2 regions of the Brevibacillus sp. NPDC003359 genome follow, and region 1 is predicted to be linked to the other one. Evidence: a T-box and tRNA genes for the amino acid it is inferred to sense, from the RefSeq annotation. Region 1 holds a T-box; the other holds one or more tRNA genes.

What was found. The T-box of region 1 lies ahead of ACFYU8_RS10790 (valine--tRNA ligase). A T-box ahead of a tRNA ligase gene usually reads a tRNA of that ligase, here a tRNA-Val.
Region 2: it encodes a tRNA-Val, which carries the amino acid that the T-box ahead of ACFYU8_RS10790 (valine--tRNA ligase) is inferred to sense. The anticodon was not compared.

The regions. Positions count from the first base shown of each region.
Region 1 covers NZ_JBIAOR010000002.1:239,187-249,057, reverse strand. Annotated here, with positions in the region: gene ACFYU8_RS10805 (PP2C family protein-serine/threonine phosphatase) at 1-491, shown strand, start outside; gene ACFYU8_RS10800 (ATP-binding protein) at 519-1,757, shown strand; gene ACFYU8_RS10795 (STAS domain-containing protein) at 1,865-2,191, shown strand; T-box leader at 2,250-2,491, shown strand; gene ACFYU8_RS10790 (valine--tRNA ligase) at 2,549-5,221, shown strand; gene ACFYU8_RS10785 (bifunctional folylpolyglutamate synthase/dihydrofolate synthase) at 5,265-6,638, shown strand; gene murC (UDP-N-acetylmuramate--L-alanine ligase) at 6,640-8,022, shown strand; gene ACFYU8_RS10775 (ketoacyl-ACP synthase III) at 8,484-9,479, shown strand; gene ACFYU8_RS10770 (prepilin peptidase) at 9,586-9,871, shown strand, end outside.
Region 2 covers NZ_JBIAOR010000001.1:1,791,910-1,801,780, reverse strand. Annotated here, with positions in the region: gene ACFYU8_RS08445 (RtcB family protein) at 1-315, shown strand, start outside; gene ACFYU8_RS08440 (hypothetical protein) at 599-1,141, shown strand; gene thiM (hydroxyethylthiazole kinase) at 1,107-1,916, shown strand; tRNA gene ACFYU8_RS08430 (tRNA-Ser) at 2,774-2,866, shown strand; tRNA gene ACFYU8_RS08425 (tRNA-Glu) at 2,871-2,944, shown strand; tRNA gene ACFYU8_RS08420 (tRNA-Val) at 3,031-3,106, shown strand; tRNA gene ACFYU8_RS08415 (tRNA-Leu) at 3,116-3,202, shown strand; tRNA gene ACFYU8_RS08410 (tRNA-His) at 3,220-3,295, shown strand; gene ACFYU8_RS08405 (glyoxalase superfamily protein) at 3,376-3,744, opposite strand; gene ACFYU8_RS08400 (DinB family protein) at 3,741-4,208, opposite strand; gene ACFYU8_RS08395 (EamA family transporter) at 4,357-5,265, opposite strand; gene rarD (EamA family transporter RarD) at 5,554-6,462, shown strand; gene pdxK (pyridoxine/pyridoxal/pyridoxamine kinase) at 6,534-7,361, opposite strand; gene ACFYU8_RS08380 (hypothetical protein) at 7,532-7,705, opposite strand; gene ACFYU8_RS08375 (ABC transporter ATP-binding protein) at 7,925-8,626, shown strand; gene ACFYU8_RS08370 (ABC transporter permease) at 8,651-9,871, shown strand, end outside.

The DNA.
Region 1 (9,871 bases):
ATGAGATTTTAGAAAGACTCAATCAGTTGCTTTATGCAGATTTGGTGAAAACCCGTTCTTACATTACGATGCTGGTTGCTGTCTATGACGAGGTGGAACACAAAATTCGATTTGGGAGGGCAGGACATCCACAGCCTTTTTATTTGTCCAAGTCGAATCAAACCGTTTTAGCTAGCAAGGGTGGCGTCGGCCTAGGGCTTTTGCCCGATAGCACGTATCAAATGGAGGAGGTACCCTTAGAAGAAGAGGGCATGCTATTGCTCTACACAGATGGTTTGCTGGATACAGGGAGAAAAGAAGTGTTTCGAGGCAGTAGGCATTGGCTAGAAGAACTGTCCTCCTTATTGAATATGCCTGGTGATAGTAAGCAGGAGTCGATGAATCGAGTTGAGGCCTACTTAATGGGGATAACACAGCAGGGACAACAAACGGATGATATTTCTGTGTTGATTCTTCAATTTGAGCCTGAAGAGAGTATAGCCCTCGTGTAGTTGCGCCAGTGAATAGGAGGATGAACTGTGATTTTGTGTGAGCGTTGTCCGGACAATCCCACTTGTGATAATTGCCTTGTCGCACTACGTTCTGGCGGTGCAGCGAGCAAAGTAGTTCCGCCCCGCACTGTAAAGGTGACGAACCTGGCAACGATGGAATCGTTCCAAGCGAAGCTGGTAGCAGTGAGTCGGACGACCATTGGGTTAAGCAGTTCTGATCATGTTTTGCACGGACGCATAGAAATAGAGCTCGCCTATGATTTCCGAATTATCGGTAGCGGATTGCGTGGTATCGCAGGTGATCCTTACTACATTATCGATATCGAAAAAGTTTTGCGACGGGAAGATGTTTTGGAGCGATTGCTCCTGGAAGAATTTCATACGTGGCACATGAGTGGCGAATTGGACCCGGCAGACGTCTTGTTACATTGGAGGGATCGAGACGACGAGCGGGGGCGATTAATAAAACAAGAGATTCAGAAGCTGTCGATATTGCGTCAGATCGAGACCATTTTCCTCTATCTTTACGATGAAGGGAAAGTACGTCCGTTGGGTGACGTTCGCGCAAATTCGGAAGTAGAGCGAGAAATGCAACGACTGGTCGAAGAAGCGGCTGGATCGGGTGGACCTGTGAGGGAGCAGATTGTCACTGCTGATGGCACAAAGGTGTTTGAACTATACACATCTGTACTGCCAGATCGGACCTGTGGAATCGCCTTGATTGATGTCACCGCCGTCATTGCAGAAGAACGCAAACGCAAAAGACGGGAATGGGAGATCTATAGAGATATTCTTGGTGTGGTCACAGAGAGTAAGTTATTGTTGCTTAGTGATGAAGAATTATTTTCCTTGCTTCGGGAAGGTCATAAGCTCTTGGCAATCGATATCCGTTTACCGGAGCAGCTTGCAGAACTGCGTAAATTGTTCAAGCAAGCTTTGGAACCACAAGGCATTTCTGACAAACGATTGCTGCAGTTTCTCGTTGCTGTCAACGAAGCTGCTTCCAATACGTTGAAGCACGGAAATGGTGGTGTGGTTACGCTATACCTATCGAATGACAAGCAGATGTGCCGGGCTGTGATCCATGATGAAGGGCAAGGAATTTTGCTCGAGGATATCCCGCGTGCTACCCTACAGCAAGGATTTTCTACGCGCCACTCGCTGGGGGCTGGTTTTCACGTGATCCTGCAATACTGTGATCGTGTTTATTTGAGCAGCTCGCTGGCAGGTACGAAGCTTATTTTAGAATGCATCCTTCCTCGTTAAGCTACGATTTCCAAAACGCCAAATGTTTGCACGTGAATGAAAATGGGTAATATAGTAAAAGGACGAGCAGATTGGGTGTACCGATACCTATTGAGAGGAGTTTGAGCATGGACTACCGCGCAACAGAGGCGAACGGACAGGCTACTTTGTTTTTCGTCGGAGAGTTGGACATGGCTGTAGGAGATCGAGTAGGTGAATTGCTCCAGCAGTATGGAGGGCGAAATCAATCCGTTACCGTCGATTTTCAAGGTGTCTCCTTTGTAGATTCTTCCGGTATTGGAAGCCTGTTTTTTACTACGAAAGAACTGTTGGCCATGGGTAAACAGGTAGAAATCGTCAATGTCCGAGAAGAGATTCTCGATATTTTGGGCGTGCTCGGTTTTACCGAAGCACTGGGCATTGCGGTTGGAAAAGTGGGCGAAACCCGGGTTTGACGCCAAACAGCGTGATTGTATATAATAGTGAAAGCTAACAATACGACAACTACATAGGATATGAACGATGAGTGGGAAGAGTAAGCCAGGACGCCCTAGCAGAGAGGAGAATCAGTTGCTGCGAGATTCTCTAGGGTAACGTATGGCTGAAGGTCGCCCAGGAGTTTTTTCGGTGAAAGCATGTGCCTAGCCGAAACCGGTTCGCAACCGTTATCTTGTCAGAGTGAACACACCATAAGCATGACGTTTATCGTGTGTTAACAAAGGTGGTACCGCGAAAATAATCCTTTCGTCCTTTGCGATGAAGGGTTTTTTTATTTTTTGCAAAGCAAGTTATGCTAATAGGAGGAGTCGTATATGTCTACACAGCCAACAACCGACATCGACCAATTGCTGCCGAAGAACTATGATCCAAAGGCAGCAGAGAACAAATGGTATCCGTATTGGATCGAAAAACAATTTTTCAAGGCAGAACGTGACCCGAATAAACGTCCGTTTACGATTGTCATTCCACCGCCGAACGTAACTGGTAAATTGCACTTGGGCCATGCGCTGGATACGACTTTGCAAGATATCATTACGCGTACCAAGCGTATGCAAGGCTACAGCACTTTGTTCTTGCCTGGTATGGACCACGCTGGAATCGCAACTCAAGCTCGCGTGGAAGCTACTTTGCGTGAAGAAGGCATCTCTCGTCATGATCTGGGCCGCGAAAAATTCGTGGAAAAGATATGGGAGTGGAAGCACATTTACGCTTCGCACATTCGTGAGCAGTGGGAAAAGCTCGGTCTTGCCCTGGATTACTCCCGCGAGCGTTTTACGATGGATGAAGGCTTGTCCCAAGCTGTACGCGAAGTATTTGTTCGCCTGTACGATAAAGGCTTGATCTATCGCGGCAACCGCATCATTAACTGGGACCCTGCTGCCCGCACGGCTCTGTCCGATATTGAAGTAATCTACAAGGAAGTAAAAGGTGCGCTGCATCACATGCGTTACCCATTGGCAGATGGCACCGGTTATATCGAGGTAGCTACAACCCGTCCTGAAACGATGCTCGGTGATACGGCTGTAGCGGTACATCCGGAAGATGAGCGTTACAAGGACATGATCGGCAAAACCGTGATTTTGCCAATCGTAGGACGCGAAATTCCAATCGTAGCAGATGACTACGTTGATCCTGAGTTTGGTTCTGGCGCTGTAAAAATTACGCCAGCACATGATCCGAATGACTTTGAATTGGGTCTTCGTCATCAGTTGCCACAAATCGTTGTCATGGATGAGACTGGCGCGATGAACGAGCTGGCAGGTATTTACAAGGGCTTGGATCGCTTTGCATGTCGCAAGCAAATCATCAAAGATTTGACTGAGCAAGGCGTGATGTTCAAGGTCGAGGAGCATATTCATCAGGTTGGACACAGTGAGCGCAGCGATGCCGTTGTTGAACCATACCTTTCTACCCAATGGTTCGTAAAAATGCAGCCTCTGGCTGACGAAGCATTGGAGAATGCAAATAGCCCTGAGAGCGTGAAATTCGTCCCAGAGCGCTTCAAGACAAATTACCTGCGTTGGATCGAAAACATCCGCGACTGGTGCATCTCCCGTCAGCTATGGTGGGGTCACAGAATTCCTGCATGGTATTGCGGAGATTGTAATGAAACGATTGTATCCCGTACAGATGTGACGGAGTGCCCAAGCTGCCACAGTCGCAAGCTGGAGCAGGACAACGACGTTCTCGATACATGGTTCTCCTCTGGTCTATGGCCGTTCTCGACACTGGGCTGGCCGGAAGAATCCGAGGATATGAAATACTTCTATCCAACGAATGTCCTGGTAACAGGCTACGATATCATCTTCTTCTGGGTTGCTCGCATGATGTTTTCAGGTCTTGAATTTACCGGGAAAAGTCCGTTTGAATCCGTCTTGATCCACGGCATTATTCGCGACTCTGAGGGCCGCAAAATGTCCAAATCACTTGGCAACGGTGTCGATCCGATGGAAGTGATTGAGAAGTACGGAGCTGATGCGCTGCGATACACGCTGGCGACTGGGAATTCCCCAGGAAATGACCAGCGCTTCTATTGGGAAAAGGTGGAGGCAAACCGCAACTTCGCGAACAAGATTTGGAATGCGTCTCGTTTTGCCTTGATGAACCTGGCTGATTTCAAATACGAAGAAATCGATTTGAGCGGTGAGCTGTCTACACCAGACAAATGGATTCTCTCCCGTCTACAAGCGACAATCGCAGATGTAACCCGTCTGTCTGACGCATTTGAATTCGGTGAAGCAGGCCGTGTGCTTTACAACTTCATTTGGGATGACCTGTGTGACTGGTATATCGAAATGGCGAAGCTGCCATTGTACGGTACAGATGAAGCGGCGAAGAAAACAACCCAATCCGTTCTGGTGACCGTTCTGGATCAAACGCTCAAGCTGTTGCATCCGTTCATGCCGTTCATCACGGAGGAAATTTGGCAAGCATTGCCGCACCAAGGCGAGAGCATCACAGTAGCACCTTGGCCAACCGTTAATGAACAATGGATGTTTGCTGAAGCAGAAAGCGAAATGAACCAATTGATGGATATCATCCGCAGCGTACGCAACATCCGTGCAGAAGTAAACGTACCGATGTCCAAGAAAATTGAGCTCTTGATCAAGCCAAGCGATGCATTGTCCGCTGAGCGCCTGATACGCGGTGAACACTACCTCGCTCGTTTCTGCAACCCTGAGCGTCTGGAAATCAGCCTGGATCTGGCTACGCCTGATAAAGCGATGTCTGCTGTGATCACGGGAGCAGAATTGTTCCTTCCACTGGCAGGCTTGATCGATATCGAGCAAGAGCTGAAACGCCTGGAAAAAGAAGTGGCGACACTCAGCGGAGAAGTGGAGCGTATTGAGAAAAAGCTCAACAACGCCGGATTTATGGCCAAGGCACCTGAAAAAGTAGTCGCAGAGGAAAAAGCGAAGATGGCAGACTACATGGATAAGCGGGATAAAGTGATTGCACGACTTGCCGAATTGAAGGGCGAATGATCCGCCATACCATCGCATATTTTTGAGAATGGAGCATTGTGGTATGCATGCAGAAGAAGGGTTTGTAGAATACCCGCAAGCGCTCGACTGGCTGCATGGGCTGCTCAGGTTCGGTCAACGGCCGGGGCTTGAGAGAATGCAGTGGGTTTTGGAGCAACTAGGACATCCTGAGCGGAGAATCCCATTTATTCATGTGGCTGGCACCAATGGAAAAGGTTCAACCTGCGCATTCCTGACGCAAATGCTGATGGAAGCAGGATATAGTGTAGGTACATTTACCTCTCCTTATTTGCTTGATTTCCGTGAACGCATCCGTTACAACGGCAGCATGATCGCGGAAGAAGATCTATTGCAGTTGGTGAATGAAGTCAAGGTATGGGTACACCGATGCGAACAAGAAACAGAGTTCGGTTCTCCTACCGAATTTGAAGTGATTACGCTGATCGCCATTCTTTATTTCTCAAGAGTGGCGAGACCAGCGGTAGTCGTATGGGAAACAGGACTAGGCGGGCGATTGGATTCGACGAACGTCGTCCTTCCGCTTGTTTCAGTCATCACGAATATCGGCATGGACCATACACAAGTGTTGGGAGAAAGCTTGGAAGAAATTGCTCGGGAAAAAGCGGGCATTATCAAGCCGGGTGTTCCTGTAGTCACAGGTGAGGTCAGGCCGGAACTTCTCGCGGTTTTTGAGGAGCGCGCCAGACAAACGAAGAGTACGCTATACCATATAGGTGAGCATTTCCAGGCAGAGCAGGTAGAGGAGCGACTGGGTGAACAACAGCTTCGTTACAAAAGCATTCACCGTCGAGCGGAAGCCTCCTACCGTCTTACCATGAATGGAATTCACCAAACAACCAATGCGGCAGTTGCCTTAATGACCATCGATGTCCTGCGAAATTACTTTTCTTTCTTGTTGGAGGAAGAAGAAATATCTCGCGGTTTGCAACAAACGCGTTGGCCTGGTCGTCTAGAAGTCATCTCTCCAAGACCAATGGTTATCTTGGATGGGGCACACAATCAGGAAGGAATGGAGGCGCTTGTAAGCAGTCTGGATCGGTTGTTGCCGGACGGAGTACGGTTGCATTTGCTCTTTTCTGGATTGGCAGATAAGCCGCTTGCCAAAATGGCAGAGTCGCTCGCACCATTAAAGTCAAAGATCAAAAAGCTGCATGTGACAACTTTTGATTTCCCGCGTGCAGCCGAAGCCAATAACTTACAAGAGTCGTTTTTAGCCGGTGGCTGGGAGCAGGAGTTTCTCGATGCAGTCCCAGACTGGCGGGCGTTTCTCCTTTCTTGGATGCGGGAGAAGCAATCAGCGAAGGCGGATGACTGGTTGGTCGTCTGCGGATCGCTCTACTTCATCGCCCAAGTACGCGCATTCTTTCCCACTATAGTAGAAGAGGCAGGTGAATAGGGTGGATCAGGCCCAACACGTCCACTTTGTGGGCATCGGCGGTTATGGCATGAGTGCCATTGCCCGCGTCTTGATCGACCTTGGATACAAGGTAACCGGCTCCGATGTCGCCATGAATGATTTGGCGAAAAAGCTGGAAGCAAGAGGGGCGGTCATTCATATTGGCCATAATGCTGCCCACGTGGAGGGAGCAGACAGCATCGTATACTCCACCAGTATTTCCAAAGACAATCCTGAGGTGATCGCAGGCCAAGCATTAGGAATTCCGGTCATGCACCGTTCCCAAATGCTTGCTCGCATATTGAATGAACGCACAGGAGTAGCAGTAGCCGGAGCACACGGCAAGACGACCACGACATCGATGATCTCTCACGTACTGGAAGAGTGCGGTGTAGACCCGACTTTCATCATCGGCGGTGAATTGATGAGTGCTGGTACCAATGCAAAAGCAGGTACCAGTGACTATGTCATTGCCGAGGCAGACGAGAGCGACGGTTCCTTTTTGGAATACAGACCGATGTATGAAATTGTGACGAGTATCGAAGCAGATCATCTGGAGCATTTCGATGGCGACTTCAACAATTTGAAACAGGCGTATGTTCAGTTCTTGAGCCATCTCAAACCGGATGGAAAAGCGATCTTGTGCATCGATGATCCACATGTGCGGGAAGTCATACCGTCCGTCGAAAAAACGGTCGTGACGTATGCAGTCGATCCGAACTTTGTGGCACAAGCACAGTTTTCTGCCACTTCGATTGAGTGTGGGGATCGTTGCAGTAAGTGCCAGATTTATCACAAGGATGAGCTTTTGGGTGAATTGTTGCTCGCAGTCCCAGGCAAGCATAATATTGCAAATGCACTGGCTGCGATCATCGTTTGCCTGGATACTGGCCTTTCCTTTGAAAAAATTGCAAAAGCACTGTCTACGTTTAGCGGCGCCAAGCGCAGATTTCAAATTATCGGGGATGCACGAGGCGTTCTCGTCGTTGACGACTACGCTCATCATCCGACGGAAATTATCGCTACACTAAGTGGTGCAAGGGCATCAGGCCGACGCGTGATCGCTGTGTTTCAGCCACAACGCTACACACGCACGTATTTCCTCATGGATGAATTCAGCCGTGCCTTTGCAGAAGCGGACGAAGTGATCATCACGGATATCTACTCTCCAGCGGGAGAAGAAAAAATCGAAGGAGTTACTTCCGAGGTGTTGGTGCAAAAAATCCGCACGAACAGTCACCCGCGTGCACAGTACATTCCGACAAAGGAACAAATGCAGGAGCATGTCTTCCAAGGATTGCAAGAGGGCGATCTCGTGTTGACAATGGGTGCAGGAGATATTTGGAAATCCGCTTACTGGCTGGCTGAAAAGCTTGAAAAATAACGGATAGCGACATTTGAAGACTTGAAGCCTACGGGTTTCAAGTCTTTTTTACTATCGGAAAGTTTTGATGTAATACCGCTAAGGATGATCTACCTATGTTTTAAAAAGTATCGATGAACCAACAATGCTGGTGAGAAGAAAAAGCACAGGGCTCGTAGACCTTGACAGCGCCTACCCAGTCGGAACTTCCAAAAGGGGACCACGGTTGTCGAACACTTCTTCCCTGAGAAACTTCCGCCCGTAGGGTGGCTTTGGATCGACGGTCCCCTTTTGGAAGTGGAGACGGCCAGTGAATCCCCATGCAGGCGTGTCAGAGTCGAAGAGAACTGTGCTTTTTCTTCTCCTCCACTATGTTGACTCCAATCAGCGCCCCTTCCTAAGTTTTTAATTACGAAAAATTAGTACTAGATACTAATATCTAGTGTTATAATCAGATCATAAAAACGGAAGGTGATGATCGGATCATGACAAATGCTAGCCCCTTCAAGTCGCGGATTACCGCTATCGGTACGTATGTGCCGAGTCGCGTTCTTACCAATGAAGATATGGAAAAGCTAGTGGAGACATCGAATGAGTGGATTTTACAACGCACGGGTATTCATGAGCGCCGTATGGCAAGGGAAGATGAATTCACCAGTGATCTGGCCATCGCCGCTATCCACGATATGATCGCAACTTATGAGAAGGATGTCCGCGATGTCGATATGATTTTGGTCGCGACCAGTACGCCAGACTATCCATTTCCAAGTGTTGCAAGCCAAATCCAGGCGCATTTTCAAGTTGAGCAGGCCGGAGCGATGGACCTCTCCGCTACCTGTGCAGGATTTACGTATGCACTTCATACGGCAAATGCTCTCATCAGCTCTGGTTTGCATCGCAAAGTGTTGGTGGTAGGTGCAGAAACGTTAACAAAAGTAACCGACTATACGGATCGTACGACGTGTATCCTGTTTGGGGATGGGGCGGGTGCGGTGCTGGTTGAGCAGGATTCTACAGCTCCCGGTTTTTTGTCCGCCTATGTAGGTTCAAAGGGAGACGGAGGGATTCATGTATACCGATCGGGCTTGTCAATGCATATGGACGGACGAGAATTGAGCGGGAATGGATGCATGGTCCAAAACGGGAGAGAAGTGTACAAGTGGGCAGTCACAACTGTTCCAAAGGGGATGCAGGAGGTAGTGAGCCGGGCGGGCAAAAAGCTAGAAGATGTCGACTGGTTCATCCCGCACAGTGCCAATTTACGCATGATTGAATCCATATGCGAGAAGAGTCAGTTCCCTCTCGAGCAGACATTGTACAGTCTGACACACTACGGCAACACATCAGCGGCTACCATACCATTGTCGCTCGACTTGGGGATCAAGGAAGGCAAAGTAAAAGCAGGGGATACGATCCTGTTGTATGGGTTTGGCGGCGGTCTCGTCCACGCTGGTCTTTTGTTTACTTGGAATCCGTAAAAGATGCTCGTAAATCGAGAGGCTGTCCAGAACCGTTCTGGGCAGTTTTTTTGTCCCAGGAAAGAAACGTATTCTTAAAGACAGTTTTCGACTGGGGGAAGAAGAAATGGCAAACGCTGTGATATTATTCGGGCTCTGCATTTACCTCTCGTGGGTAGATTTTCGCCATAGACGCATACCCAATCGCGCATTAGGTGCAGGGTTTGTACTAATCTCGCTTCTTGAGTTCGTTCTCTCTTCGCCGATGGAATGGCTGATAGCTGGACTCTTTGCGATTCTCTGTTTACTGGTATTTGGATGGATCAGCTGGCACAGGCCGCTTGCACTTGGTATGGGCGATGTGAAGCTGTTCGCCCTAGTCTGCTATGGCCTTGGAGTCCGCGATTTTGTAG
Region 2 (9,871 bases), on a different contig from region 1:
ATGGGAACATCGTCCTATATCATGGTCGGATCGGATGCCGGAGCCAAAAACTTTTATTCGATCTGCCATGGTGCAGGACGTGCCCGTTCTCGCAAGGCAACCAAGGAACTAGTGACCATCGATCAATTCGAACAGGCAATGCGTGTGGGACAGGAAGATGAGATCATGGTGAATCACCGTTCGCTCGCTTCCATCCTTGATGAGTGCCCGCAAGCCTATAAAGATGTAGATCAAATCATCGATTCAGTTGTGGGAGCAAATCTTGCATCTGTCGTCGCAAAATGTAATCCTCTAATTGCCATAAAAGGAGTATAATGAAGAGTGGCTTCCTGAAAAATTTTGGGGGGAGCCACCTTTTGTGATTTAACTTACACTAAATAATAGAAGTTAAATTGTGAACAAATTGCATGAGAAGTTTCAAAAAATAGGTTCGAATGTAACATAAATTGCTTGGCTTCCTCAACCGATACCAAAAGAGAGACAAAATAGGGGAGATAGGGGAACAGATATGCCTACATACTATTACTTCACCTGCCTAAAATGCCGAACCCGGGGGGGAGTTTTCGGCGAACAGGCCTGGGGTTGGGGGAACTTTGACATGATCGAGTCCTTCAAATACCTGGCTCACCACATCCGGACATGCGGAGAGGATTCGATTCGTGTGATTTCTGAGGATGTAGATGATTATGTAGATCAGCTTCACGGAGAGTACAACACCTTCCTTGAGCAAACGAAGCATATATTTCCGCATTCCAAGGATTGGGAGTTCCTTGATCGATGGAAAACATTAAAAGTAGAAGAAATGAAGCTGAAATGGGTCGAGGAAAACCGGATCATGCATCCAGATGATCGGATGAAACTATGTGGGGTCCTTGATGCCGTGGACATCTTGAAGGAAGGGGCGGGAAGAGTCTCCTTCAGTGCTAGCGTGACGGATGATGATGGGAAAACGTGGAAAATCGTAGCTGACATGCGCGAACTACCTATCTTAAAACACTCCTATATCATCATTGGCGTCATGCAAGAGCATTCTATATTAGGAGAAGTCATCGAGGTGTACAAGATGATTCCACGAGTCGTCGTTCAAGAGGAAAGGGGTAACGAGCATGATTCTGGAGACAATCGGGCAATTACTAATTAAAGTGCGAGAAGATAATCCACTTGTGCATAACATGACGAACGTAGTTGTCACAAACTTTACAGCGAATGGCTTGTTAGCCCTTGGTGCATCACCTGTCATGGCGTATGCCAAACAAGAGGTGGCAGACATGGCAAAGATCGCCGGAGCTCTTGTATTGAATATAGGGACATTGAATGAGCATGAGATAGAAGCGATGCTGATCGCAGGCAAATCGGCGAATCAGCATGGAGTGCCTGTTTTGTTTGATCCTGTGGGAGCGGGAGCGACATCGTACCGAACCGAGACAAGTCAACATCTTGCGCAGGAACTCGACCTTACCTTCATTAGAGGAAATGCTGCCGAGATTGCTAATGTCATCGGGGAGCGCTGGGAGATTAAAGGTGTAGATGCGAAGGAAGCGGGAGGAGATGTCGCGGACCTAGCGAGAACAGCAGCGCAAAAGCTAAGGACAATTGTCGCAATTACAGGCAAGGTCGATGTGATTTCGGATGGAGAAACGACTTACTCGATCCATAATGGTCATCCAATCTTAACAAGGGTGACCGGAACAGGCTGTTTGTTAACATCTGTTATGGGAGCGTTTGCAGCCGTTGCAAAAGACAGGCTGATTGCAGGAGCTGCGGCATTGGTATGCTACGGTGTTGCTGCGCAGCTGGCAGCAGAAAAAGCAGCGGGAGCAGGTCCTGGCAGTTTCCAAATCGAATTTTTGAATGCGTTGCATAACTTGACACCAGACGAAGTGCGCCGTTTTGGGTACATCGAAAAAAAAGAATAAAAATTCCCCTTGAAAAAGGGGAATAAAAATGGCCGTAGAACGATTAAGCTAGATATGTTAGACAGTAGCTGTAATTTCGTAGTGAATAAGACAGCAGCTTCTTCTGGTGCTCTGATAGTGCTAGGAATATAAATTCTACTTGATCTTCATCGTATGGACGGACATAAAAACGGGAAATACCATGACATATAATTTCTCTCTTTAACGTCAGCGCCACACTGGCGTCTGTTCGTATGTGCAATTCCACGCTGCGTACCCTCCTTGGACATTCAATAGAGTACCAAAAAAATACAAGGAAAAACAAGGGAATTATGTCTGATTCATGTCCAAGTTGTTACTGTTTTTTGTATGAAAACTGACAAGGAGAATGATTCAGAATAAATTAGCGAGGATTGTTGGGAAAGCACCCTGTACGAGAGAAAAAATTCGAGATGAGTCCGGCCATTCTCCCTTTTTCCGTCGAATTGTTTACTTTATTTCGAAGGCAGCGCACGAGCTCCTGATCGCAATGACAAGAAAAATAGCCGTGCTTTCGATAGCAATCATCATGCCGCTTGCAGCATCTGTCGACGTCATCAATCGGCGCACCTGGCCCGGAGCATCCAGGCCCACACCAGTTTCCGTACAAACAGGGCAAGCCTCCTGAACGGCGATTTCTTTTTGACAACTGACATCACTCCGTTTTGTAAAGGGATACTACTTGTATCATATTAAACAGAAAGTGAAGTTGCTTTAGGCAATCTCCCTTTTTTCTACCCGAAGGTCGAACAAGGGGAAAACTATCAAAATATCACTTGAAATCATGTTGTAAATATGATAGATTAATTCTTGCCGAAGCGAACGCTTACAGGCACGATGGATGGATGTCCGAGCGGCCGAAGGAGCACGATTGGAAATCGTGTAGGCGGTGTCGAATCGTCTCGTGGGTTCAAATCCCACTCCATCCGCCATCTTGGCCCGTTGGTGAAGCGGTTTAACACAGCAGCCTTTCACGCTGTCATACAGGGGTTCGAATCCCCTACGGGTCACTTAAACATCCCGTATAGTAATCCGGGGCCCCCGCAAAGTACTCGGAATATGCTTCATTGTATTGGCGTCACTTTGTGGGGTATCTGGAGGCTTAGCTCAGCTGGGAGAGCATCTGCCTTACAAGCAGAGGGTCGGCGGTTCGATCCCGTCAGCCTCCACCATTTTTATATGCGGTCGTGGCGGAATTGGCAGACGCGCTAGATTCAGGTTCTAGTGGTGGCAACACCGTGGAGGTTCAAGTCCTCTCGACCGCACCAAACAAACCCTATACATGGCGGTCGTGGCGAAGGGGTTAACGCACCGGATTGTGGCTCCGGCACTCGTGGGTTCAAGTCCCATCGATCGCCCCATTTATAATGAAAAAGTAAAATGAAATAGCCCAGCAGTGGCTCCTGTAAAGGAACTTCTGCTGGGCTTTCTTTGTATTCGTTTACGAATGATCGACAGGTTGATAAAAGTGAAGGCGATTGCCAAAAGGATCGGTCACGCTCACTTCACGCGTTCCCCACGGCGTCTCCTCCAGACCAGGACAAGCGAACTTGTATCCTTGACGCACCAGTGACTGATGAAAAAGCTCAATGTTCTCAACCTGCACGCGAATCGCTGAGCCAGGACAAGCATCCCCGTGATGCTCGGACAGATGGATCGTGCACGATGGAGACGAAATTTGCATATACAAAGGAAAATGATCCTCGTATCGATGCTCCCAATCAACCTGAAAACCTAGAAAGTCTACATAAAACTCTCTTGCCTTATCCACGTCAAACATACGAAAAATAGGAGTTATCGTCTGATTCATTTACCTAGAAACCTCCGGATTGTGTTGATTGATGCGAGATGCAACGCTTCGTGAAAAATCGTTCGGACAAGCACTTGTGCAATCGTATGCATGCCGGATTCAGTTGCGGGAAACTCTTCTTCTAATCGATCCTTGTAAGCGGCTTGTATCTTCTGAGGTTGTTCTTGTAAAAGGGAGACGAGCACTGCGAGTTTTGGTGGTGGGGTATCCCAGTCAGCAGGTTTTGTCCCGAAGTTAAACCATTCATTGAAGCCAGGGGATAACGGGATCGTTTCTTTTGTAAGGTGGGCAATCCATAAATACTGATCGAGATAGATATGTCCCAGATTCCACAAGATATTGTTTGAGAAACTATCGGGTATGAGGTTCACATCTTCATCCGTCAAACCATCGATTGCTTTTAATGTCTCCTGTCGATAATCCTCTAGCTGCTGGAATAGCACCCTATGACGTTTTTCTTCCATACCTTTTCCCCTTTGCGTGGCAGTCTTTGCAAATACATTCGAGCGAGAGAATCTACCTTCCTTCTATAAGAAGGGGTGTAGCAACAAAAAAAGCGTGCAGAATCAGCTCGTCTGCACGCCATTTATACGCTGTGTATAGGAAACTGCGTTACATTCTTTCCTGCTCGAGGGCGCGAGAAGGGGAGAATAGTTTCCGCCATTTTACTTGCGGTACACAAATGGCAGCGAGAATCATAAACACGCCACCCCATTGAGGGAGAGAGACAGTCTCTTGAAGCACGAAGCTCGACAAGAGCACGACTGTAGGCAGCTCGACTGCACTTAAAATGGTGGCCAGTCCATTGCCGATCCGCGGCACACCGACAGCCAAACAGAAAATCGGGATGACCGAACCGAAGATCGCAACTAAAAGACCGAGCGGCAGCAGACCATGCAGAAGTTGACCATTTACCAGGAAAGTGGGCGGATAAATGATCGAGAGCATCAGGGCTGCCATGCCAATCGAAATCGCGCTTCGTAAGTAGGGGTCCATGCCAGGGAGAATTCGCCCGCTGAAGAAAATAACCAGGGCAAATGTCGCGCCAGACAGCAGACCGAAGATCAATCCCACCATGTCTACGCTCTGAATGCCACTTTCGCCCAGGCCGCTTGCAAGAACCGTCCCTGCTCCAAGCATAGCCAGAGACACCCATTTTTCAGCGGTCGGCCATTTGCGATCGACAATCGCCTCCAGCAAGACACCGATCCAGGTAAACTGAAAGAGGAGAACGATTGCGAGTGAAGCAGAGACTCGGCTAACAGCCTGATGGTAAAAAAGACTGGTTGAGGCCATCATGAGGCTGGCTGGTGCCAAAAGCAACAAATACTTGAACGAAAACCGTTGCTTGGAGAAAAAGATGGCCATGACTGTCATGATCAAGCCGCCAAAAATCAATTGGCTCCCGCTCATTTCGAATGGTGTAAAGCCGAGTTGAAAAGCATGCTTCATGAAGATCGAGAGAACACCGTAGCTACATGCACCAAGTAAAACTAAAAAGATAGATCGCCAGTATGTCATAAGTAAAAGTTCCTTTCGTATGACTAAACTCGGAAGAATAATGACTATTGTACTACAGCTATAAAAGTGGTACAATAAAATTTTTGTCTATACTTCACTGTGCTACTAAGGTAATTAGCTAGCTGCATGCATTGGTAATATGGTAACGAACGAAAGTGTAAAGGACCCCTTATACTTGGTGAGAATACATAGCTGTTTTTTCATATTTCCGTTACACTACTCCATAGAGAAGAAGTTCAAAAAGTCGTCTATAGAAAAAGAGAAGGCGAAACACTTGGAGGAGCAAGGATGAGACAGGGGATTATTTACGCAACAGTGGCGTATTTGGCTTGGGGGTTACTCCCGCTCTATTGGAAGCTGTTTCAGGCAATGGGGGCATGGGAGATACTCGCCCATCGAATCGTCTGGTCGATTATTTTTGTCGCAATCATTATCCAGGTAACGAAACGCTGGCGCAGTATGTGGAGAGCGGTTACTGGTTTGAAAATGTTTGGAGCATTAGCGATATGTTCACTGCTGATCAGTGCAAACTGGCTCATTTTTATCTGGGCAGTGAATAATGATCAAGTCATGCAAACGAGTCTTGGCTACTACATGAATCCTCTTATCACCGTACTGCTTGGAGTCATTTTCTTAAAAGAAAAATTACATGCCGGGCAATGGCTCGCGCTTATACTCGCCGCTTTTGGAGTCTTGTTCATCACCTTCCAGTATGGTGAGATTCCATGGGTCTCTCTATCGCTTGCCGTGACCTTTGCTTTTTACAGTCTGGCGAAAAAGGTCGTCCGGATGGAAGCGATGATCGGGCTGGCTTGGGAAACGCTGTTTGTGGCGCCCATTGCTTTCGGTTATCTGTTGATGCTACAGGTCAATGGGACGGAGACGATGACATCATTAGCGTGGTGGCAACTCCTGTTGTTGACGCTGGCCGGGATAGCTACTGCTATGCCGCTCTACTGGTTCGCCCAAGCAACGACTAGACTCCCACTTTCCGTTGTGGGCTTCATTCAATACTTGGCACCTACAATATCGCTACTATCAGCTGTTTTCTTGTTCGGTGAGACTTTCACCCAAACACATCTCATCAGCTTTGGATTCATCTGGTCTGCGCTCATCGTATTTACGGTGTCTTCCGTGCGCATGAATCGAAAAGTTGCCCCAATCAAACATGAGGTCGCCATCAAAAAACAAGCGTAAACATAAGAAAACTCCTGACCCGCCGAGAAAGACTCGGATATGGTCAGGAGTTTTTGCTTACCAACACGTGATTAGAAAATCGCTTCGCCGTGCTTTTTCATGCGGTACGCACCGTGATTAGTAGGTCCCACATATTTATTGAGCGCAAACGAATGGCGAATCGCTTCGGTAATAAATTCTTTTGCGACAGCTACTGCGTTGTGCACAGAGCTTCCTTTTGCCAATTCAGCACAGATTGCAGCTGAGAACGTGCAGCCGGCGCCATGAGTAAAGCTCGTCTCAAAACGCTCTGATTCCAATACCTCGATCGTTTTCCCGTCATAGAAAACATCTACGGCATTGCCGCTTTGAAGCTTGCTGCCGCCTTTTACAACGACATAAGAGGTGCCGAAGTCGTGGATGCGCTTCGCCGCTTCCTTCATGTCATCGACACTTTTCAGTGCGCCCATTTGGCTGAGAATACCAGCTTCGATCAGGTTAGGAGTCGCAACTGTCGCGTGTGGGAGCAAGACTTCACGCAGGCTGACTGCAATTTCTGGATGGAGTGCTTCATCTGCACCCTTACAGATCATCACAGGGTCAACGACAACATTTTTCAAATCGTATTGTTTTATTTTACGGGTAGCGAGGTCAACCAGTTCAGTGGTTCCGAGCATCCCTGTTTTTACAGCATCTACGCCAATTCCGGAAAGTACGGTTTCGATTTGTTTTTCCAAGATCCCGACATCGATCGGAAACACTTCGTGAAACCATTCGTTATGTGGATCTTGGGCTACGATAACGGTGAGGGCGGTCATCCCGAAAACACCAAGCTCCTGAAACGTTTTGAGGTCTGCTTGCTGACCAGCTCCGCCGCTGGTGTCGGAACCTGCAATGGTGAGTGCTTTCTTCATGGTCATTGTGATTATCTCCCTTTGTATACCGCTGCACAATCGAAGCGGATCTATACTGTCATGCGCTGTATTGCCTCTCTCTATATTAAAGAGGAAGAAATCCGTGCTGTCAATAATATCCCCAAAATATAAAAACCGCCTCCCGTAGTGGGAAAGCGGTTTATGTATGTGTGCATTTATGCTTGAGATGCAGCGTGGTGGAAAGAGAAGCTTATGGTAGTGGACATGGACTTGGAACGCTTGGTTGCAAGTTGTTTGGCTTGCTTTGCTGCCTCAAACATACTGGGTGCCTTGATGATTTCAACCCATCTGCGTGTTGCTGTTTCAAATAAAAAGCGATAGATAGTCATCTTCTTCGACCCTCCATGGTTTGTTGACATCTACATTGTATTACGTAACGGGCTGCAAAAGGTTACATAGCTGTTACATATTTTTGAAGAAAATATGGTTATTCTGTAAATCGTAAATTGTTTCTGAAAGAGCGTTACGTTTTGCGAAATGTTACGTCTTTAATATGTGATGTTTACGAAAGCTTCCATTTTGAAAGAACGAATGAGGTGCGACAAACGATGGTCAATTCAACAGGAGAGCTGACGGTGACAGCGGTCAATCACAGCTACGGAACGGGAAAAATTAAAGTGCCCGTGCTGTTTGATATCAACGTTCATATCAACCAGGGAGAATTCGTGGCTCTGTGCGGCTCGTCGGGTTCAGGCAAGTCTACGCTCTTGAATTTGCTTGCGGGTTTGACCAAGCCGGAGGAAGGGAGTGTCATGGTTAGCGGAGCAAAGATTTCCAGTTACAGCGAAAACGAATTATGCATGTTTCGCCGTAAAAATATGGGCTTTATCTTCCAGTCATACAATCTGCTCCCAAATCTGACAGCGTTGGAAAACGTAGAGCTTCCCTTGATTTTTGCGGGCGAAAGCAAGAAAAAACGTCGGGCGAAAGCAACGGAAATCCTACACCGTGTAGGGCTAGAAGGTCGTATCGACCACAGACCCAATGAGCTTAGTGGTGGACAACAGCAGCGTGTTAGTATTGCGAGAGCGCTCGTCAATCAGCCAGGCATCATCTTGGCGGATGAACCGACGGGAAACCTGGACTCGAAGACAGAACAAGAGATTCTCCTATTAATGAGAGAAATGAACAAGGAAAATGGGACTACGTTCATCATCGTTACCCATGAGCAGGAAGTAGCGGAACAGTCCGACCGCGTCATTTATCTCCAGGACGGGCGGGTTGTACAAAAAAAGACAAGACCAGCGTAGGCGAGGGTATGAGGTGAACAAACAGTGAAAGTAATGGATTCTTTTCGCATCGTCTGGAGGAATCTGTGGCGAATGAAGCTGCGGACAGCCCTCACGTCGGTTGGTGTCATGATCGGAACGGCTGCAATCGTCGCGATGATGGCACTTAGTTTAGGGCTTAAGGAAAGTGCAGTAAAAAGCTTGGAGAACTTCGGGAACTTGACAGAGATGGACGTCGAGCCATTGCGTTGGTACGAGGAAAATGGCGAATGGATTGATGTGCCAGAGGATAAAGTCAAGAAGCTGAATATGCAAGCGGTGCAGGAATTAAAAAAGATTCCTGGCATTCAGGCAGTTATGCCGATAAAAGAATTGCGTGAGCAAGCGAAGCTTAAGGTGGGTAGACGAGAAGGTCACGTACAGCTTATTGGGGTTGATGTGAATGAGTCGGCTGCCTATCGTAAAAATGACATTGAAAAAGGGAGCTATCTGACAGGGGCACCACAAGAGATAGTTGTTGCTTTCGATGTATCCAGAGAAATGCGCGACGTAGAAAAGGAAAAGCGCGAGGAGCGGCGAAGAAAGGCCGGAGGCGGTCGTAATGAAATGTCCAACATGCCGCCGCCTGATATCGGGGGCGGAGAAGCACTGGCCTTCAATCTCGTAGACAGAGCAGGGACTCTCATCTTGTCACGAGAATATCGCATCGACGATGAACCGAAATACGAGAAAAAAGAACTACGTGTGAAGGTTGTCGGTCAATTAAAGAAGTCTGAAGAACGTAACTCGTCTGCAGCGGTTTATGTACCGATTAACGTTGTGAAAGAGCTGAACGAGTGGGTCACGCGCAGTCGAGGTGACGAAGTCGAAGAGGGTGCATCGCGCCGCTCACGTGATAAAGCCAAAAAGGATACATTTGAATTTGACAGAATTACAGTCAAGGTAGAGTCTCGTGAAAAAGTCGAGGGTGTCGTCAAAGCGTTGAAGGAAAAGGGCTTTGAAGTATGGTCGCCTGCACGTGAGCTGGAAACCATCAATAACTTCTTCTTCGTGATTCAGATGGTCCTCGGAGGAATCGCCGCAATCTCCTTGCTCGTCGCAACCATCGGGATCGTCAATACAATGATCATGTCGATTTTAGAGCGGACCAAAGAGATTGGCATCATGAAAGTAATCGGAGCCACTGTGTTGAATATTCGCTGGCTGTTCTTAATGGAATCAGGCTTTATTGGCTTGATAGGTGGACTAGCTGGTCTTGGCATGGCG